2 linked regions of the Prochlorococcus marinus XMU1412 genome follow. Each later gene encodes a partner of the first gene's protein in a complex. Links are inferred from orthologs where the notes say so. Each region holds a gene or a part of one and is shown on either strand. Other genes may lie near its edges.

What was found. Proteins that work in one complex are often made in the same cells at the same time.
Region 2: the proteins of HA152_RS01535 (region 1) and nuoH are in contact, whole or in part, in a crystal structure (PDB 6Y11), measured with the Thermus thermophilus proteins. The link is inferred for Prochlorococcus marinus XMU1412 from one-to-one orthologs. Residues at the interface, in WP_096411117.1 of Thermus thermophilus: Arg16, Glu17, Gly18, Leu24, Leu27, Val28, Trp30, Gly31, Arg32, Asn34, Ser35, Trp37, Thr54, Asp55, Ala56, Asp59, Ala61, Arg62, Phe63, Gly64, Glu66, Val67, Phe68, Arg69, Ala70, Ser71, Arg73, Gln74, Ala75, Asp76; in WP_096411122.1 of Thermus thermophilus: Arg36, Val44, Arg45, Met46, Gly47, Pro48, Asn49, Arg50, Val51, Leu57, Gln58, Ala61, Asp62, Ile64, Lys65, Ile67, Phe68, Lys69, Glu70, Ile72, Val74, Glu223, Ala224, Glu225, His233, Thr234, Glu235, Tyr236, Ser237, Trp241.

What each region holds. Positions count from the first base shown.
Region 1 is NZ_JAAORJ010000001.1:280,893-283,656, forward strand. It holds HA152_RS01535 (NADH dehydrogenase subunit K), read right to left. Parts: upstream 1,864-2,764; coding sequence 1,138-1,863; downstream 1-1,137. Other genes in the region: HA152_RS01525 (gluconeogenesis factor YvcK family protein), read left to right, coding at 1-611; HA152_RS01530 (NAD(P)H-quinone oxidoreductase subunit J), read right to left, coding at 608-1,138; HA152_RS01540 (NAD(P)H-quinone oxidoreductase subunit 3), read right to left, coding at 1,868-2,230; HA152_RS01545 (rubredoxin), read left to right, coding at 2,308-2,736; HA152_RS01550 (photosynthesis system II assembly factor Ycf48), read left to right, coding at 2,746-2,764. UniProt on the Escherichia coli protein: NDH-1 shuttles electrons from NADH, via FMN and iron-sulfur (Fe-S) centers, to quinones in the respiratory chain. The immediate electron acceptor for the enzyme in this species is ubiquinone.
Region 2 is NZ_JAAORJ010000001.1:152,780-155,578, forward strand. It holds nuoH (NADH-quinone oxidoreductase subunit NuoH), read right to left. Parts: upstream 2,060-2,799; coding sequence 941-2,059; downstream 1-940. Other genes in the region: HA152_RS00840 (NADH-quinone oxidoreductase subunit J), read right to left, coding at 1-232; ndhI (NAD(P)H-quinone oxidoreductase subunit I), read right to left, coding at 246-872; HA152_RS00855 (citrate synthase), read right to left, coding at 2,135-2,799. UniProt on the Escherichia coli protein: NDH-1 shuttles electrons from NADH, via FMN and iron-sulfur (Fe-S) centers, to quinones in the respiratory chain. The immediate electron acceptor for the enzyme in this species is believed to be ubiquinone.

The DNA.
Region 1 (2,764 bases):
CAACAAATATTGATGTTATGTTATGGGCTGAATTAGAAGATGGTGAAAAAATTTTTGGTGAAAGCAAGATCAGTAAATCTAAAAAATTAATTTCGAGGATTGGTTACCTTCCAGAAAATCCTTCAGCTCTTCCAAGTGCTCTTGAATCTATAAAAGAAGCTGATTTAATTGTTCTTGGCCCAGGTAGTCTATACACTTCTTTATTGCCTAATCTGTTAGTACCCGAGATAGTGGATGCCTTATTGCAAAGTAATGCTCCTAAAATTTATATAAGTAATTTGATGACTCAGCCTGGAGAAACAGATGGACTTGATGTCTCTCAACATATCAAAGCAATAGAAAAACAATTATCAAATTTTGGAGTTAAAACTAGAATTTTTAATTCAATCTTATCTCAGATTCAATTTGAAAAGTCTCCATTAGTAGACTATTACGAAAGTAGAGGGGCAGAGCCTGTCAAATGTAATAAAGAAAAATTATTATCTGAGGGTTATTATGTTTTGCAAGCACCATTATATTCAAAAAAAATAACTCCAACTCTTAGACATGATCCAAGGAGATTAGCAAGAGCAGTTATGTTTATTTACCGCAAATTAAAGAAAATAAACTAATAAGCATCTTGGAGTTCATAGAAATCTGGCTGAATATAATCTTTTCGTAGTGGCCATCCTCTCCAATCTTCAGGCATTAATAGTCTTTTGGGATTTGGATGATCAATAAAATTTATTCCATACATATCAAAAGTTTCTCTTTCTTGCCAATCACTTCCTTTGAAAATTTCATACAAACTAGGGATTGATAAATCAGAATCTCTTTTTAAGAAAACTTTTAATCTCACTTCCTTAATTTTTTCGATTTTTTGTAAATCATCAACAGTTATAAAATGGTAGAAACTAACAAGATTTCTGCCTGGTCCTTCATCATATCCTCCTTGACATTGAAGATAGTTGAAACCGTAATTTCTCAAGGCAGATACAGCTTCATATAATTTGTTAGGTTCCACAGAAATGTTTTCAATTCCTAGGTGATCATCAGATAAAGATTGATTTGGAATTCCATCTTTAGTCAAAGATTGGCTTATAAACCCTTCTTTTTCTATTGAAGTATCTGAAGATGTGGCTAAACCGTCTTTTTCCATTAATCTTCTGTAGAGTTAATAATTTCAGTGTTTTCAGGTAATTCGGTTATTTGTTCTTTTTTGGAAGAAGGTATGACGTTAGCTGAAGTTTTGTTTAGATATTCACCTGTATTTTCTGAGAAAACAAGATTCATTTCGTGATCAGATGTTATGTATCTGTGAGTTTGCTCTGTTTTTGTGCGCTCTAAAATTGATTCATTACCAACTTTTTTTCTTAATTTAATTACAGCATCAAAAATTGCTTCTGGTCTTGGTGGACATCCTGGGAGGTATAAATCAACTGGTATCAATTTATCAACACCTCTTACAGCAGTTGTAGAATCTGCACTGAACATTCCCCCTGTGATTGTGCAGGCACCCATAGCAATAACATACTTTGGTTCAGGCATCTGCTCATATAGTCTTACAAGGGCTGGGGCCATCTTCATTGTTACTGTCCCTGCAACTATTAGTAAATCTGCTTGCCTTGGCGAGCTTCTCGGCACTAATCCAAATCTATCAAAATCAAATCTAGATCCAATTAAGGCAGCAAATTCTATAAAACAACAAGCTGTTCCGTACAAGAGTGGCCATAGACTGCTTAGTCTAGCCCAATTATGAAGATCGTCTAAGCTTGTCAATATAATATTTTCGCTTAAGTCTGTAGTAACTTGAGGTGCACTAAGAGGATTGCAAGTCCCTTCTCGAATTTCTCTTATTGCTTTTGGGGATAATTGTGGATTCAATTTTTTAACTCCATTCTAAAGCACCCTTTCTCCATGCGTATGCCAGAGCGATAACGAGTATTGCGATGAAAATTAAAGCCTCAATAAAGGCTAATAATCCTAATCTATTAAAGGCAACAGCCCAAGGATAAAGGAATACCGTCTCCACATCAAATATAACGAAAACTAAGGCAAACATGTAATAACGAATATTAAATTGAATCCATGCTCCTCCTATAGGCTCCATTCCGGATTCATATGTAAGTTTTCTTTCTCCAGTTCTGCCTTTTGGGGCAACGATGAGATTAGTAACTAGAGCTAATACTGGAACAGCTGCGGCGATTAGAAGGAAACCTAAAAAGTATTCATAGCCAGTTAATAAAAACATCTTAAAAAATTAATTTTGAATAAAAGTCGCTTAATTAAGCAAAATCTTTTAAAGTTCTTAAAGAACAATAATAAACCGTGAGTGAAAACATTCAACCAACCTCTGAGGAAAACAAAATAGTTGAAGATTTTGAGAAAGAAAAACTTTCTGAAAATTCCTTAGAAGCAAATGTTGAACAACCTATACTTAATCTAGAACAAAATAGATTCGAATGTAGAAGTTGTGGATATATTTATGATCCGTCTGAAGGAAATAAAAAATTAAACATACCTAAAAATACTCCTTTTTCAGAGTTAGATGGGAATACTTTTGCTTGCCCTGTTTGTCGAGCCGGTAAAAATTTTTATAAGGATATTGGATCTAGAGCAAAACCTAGTGGATTTGAAGAGAATTTAGTTTATGGATTTGGATTTAATAGTTTACCTCCAGGACAAAAAAATATATTGATTTTTGGAGGGTTGGCGTTTGCTGCTGCTATGTTCCTTTCTTTGTACTCTTTGCATTAATATAGTTAAATGAAAAATTTTTTTACCA
Region 2 (2,799 bases), 130 kb from region 1 along the record:
TTGCAAAGATTATTAATACATTCACTGCACCTACATAAACTAAAACTTGAGCTGCAGCAACAAAACTTGCATTTAGAAGAAGATATAATCCTGCTACACTCATGAAAACTCCTCCTAGAAGAAAGGCTGAATAAACAATACTTTCAAGCAATACAACACCAATAGCTCCAATAAGGATTACTAAAGATAAAATCGTAAAACAAATAATTTGAGTTGTTATTGCAATGGACATAAATTAATGGAAATTAATTGTTTGGATTAGAAACTTTATCTTTATTTTCATTGGGTTCCGGTCTCATCCAATCATAGACTTCTTCAGGTAATTTACCAACTCTAGTATCTGAAGCTGGGATTTCATGAGGGTCCATGACACCTTTAGGAAGATAGGCAAGTTCTCTTAGAGGTTTAACTGAAGGATCTGTTGTGACGTTCGTAGGTAACCTACCAAGTGCAACATTATCAAAGTTTAGATTGTGTCTGTCAAAAGTAGCTAATTCATATTCTTCGGTCATCGACAGACAATTAGTTGGACAATATTCAACACAATTTCCGCAAAATATACAAACTCCAAAGTCTATAGAGTAATTTCTAAGTTCCTTTTTTTTAGTTTCTTTATTCATTACCCAATCAACAACTGGTAAATTTATGGGGCAAACTCTTACGCACACTTCACAGGCAATACATTTATCGAATTCATAATGTATTCTTCCTCTATATCTCTCGGAAGGTATTAATTTTTCATATGGATATTGGACAGTAACAGGTCTTCTTCGAAGATGATCAAAAGTTACTGAAAAGCCATTATATAAGTATTTACCAGCATTAAATGCTTCTTTGATATAGCTATTTATTTGTTGAAGAAAATTTTTCATTTTGAAGAATTTACTTAGTTATTTTATTTTAGTGGATTAATTTTAAATTTAAGTATTTTTACTTAAGTTTAACCACCAAAGAATTGCGGAAAAGCAAGTTTTAATCCTGCAGTTATCAAAAGATTAGCAAGAGAAATTGGAAGAAGAAACTTCCATCCTAGATCTAATAGTTGATCTATTCTTACTCTAGGAGTCGTCCAACGCAATAATATTGCAATGAAAACTAAAAGATATGCTTTCAATACAGTCATTATGATTCCAATTGATGCAGTTAAAACTTGTATAAAGGGTGCATTAATGGGCAAGTTTAGAAACTTAGCTATTAATTCAACTGGAATAGGAAAACCCCATCCTCCCAAATAAAGTATTGATACCAATAAAGCTGAAAGGATTAGGTTAATGTAACTACCCAGGTAGAACAATGCGAATTTCATACCTGCATATTCAGTTTGGTATCCTGCAACTAATTCTTCTTCAGCTTCGGGTAAGTCAAATGGAAGTCTCTCACATTCTGCAAGAGCACAAATCCAAAAGATTATAAAACCAACCGGTTGTCTCCATATATTCCAGCTTAAAATTCCTGCACCACTTTGTTGGTTGACAATGTCAATAGTACTTAGAGAATTTGTCATTAGTACAATAGCCAGTACAGATAAAGCTAAAGGAATTTCATAACTTATTGATTGAGCTGCTGCTCTTAAACCTCCTAATAAAGAATACTTATTATTTGATGCATATCCGCTCATGAGAAGTCCGATTGGCTGGATACTGCTTAAAGCAATCCATAGGAAAATTCCAATACCAACGTTACTTATTAAAAGGTTTTGTCCAAAAGGAACGATTAGCCAGGACAGAATAACTGGGACAAGAACTAATATAGGTCCTGCAGTGAAGAGTATTCCATCCGCTTTAGCAGGAATAATATCCTCTTTAACAAGCAACTTAAGACCATCAGCAATTGGTTGGAGGACGCCAAGTGCTCCTGCATATTCGGGGCCTATTCTTTGTTGAGCAGCAGCAGATATTTTTCTTTCAAGCCATACTGTTACTAAAACGCCAACTACTGCAGCTACCAAAATCAAAAGCATTGGTAGAGGGAGCCAAATTATATGAGCGATTTCGCTGGAAAGGCCAAAACCTTTTAAGAATTCATTAAAACTATATTCGAGATCTAATCCGTATTCCAAAATTTTTTTGTTATTTACTTTATAGATTAACTCTTCACAAACAATATGTGTGTTTTTTATGAAAAGCTACAAATATTATTCTCTATTTTCTAGGCTGATCCAATCTCTTGGTGCTGAACCTGTATAGATTTGCGATGGCCTGAAAATTCTGTTTGCTCCAAGTTGCTCTCTCCAATGAGCTAACCAACCAGCTACTCTAGATATGGCAAAAATCGGCGTAAATAAATCACGAGGAATACCAAGTTTTCTATAGACAAGACCAGAATAAAAATCCACGTTAGGGAATATACCCTTAGGTCCAAGTCTTGGTATTGCCTCTGCCTCAATTGATTTAGCAACTTCATACATTTCATCAGCTCCAAATCTTATAAAAAGCTCTTCTGCCAGTTTTTGAAGAATTATTGCTCTTGGATCTTTGACTTTATATTCTCTGTGGCCGAAGCCCATGATCTTGCTTTTATTTTTTATTGCATTATCTAAAAAAGATCCAGCATTTTCTGGGGTTTTAATCTCTTCTAACATTGCAATTACATCTTCATTTGCTCCTCCATGCAATGGGCCAGCCAAGGTTCCTACTGCAGAGGCGATGACAGCATATGGGTCTGTAAGAGTACTTGCAGTAACTCTAGCGCTAAATGTACTTGCGTTTAAACTATGTTCGGCATGTAGAATTAAACACCTATCAAAAACTTTTGCAGCTATAGGATCTTGTTCTTTTTCAGTCAGCATGTAAAGAAAAT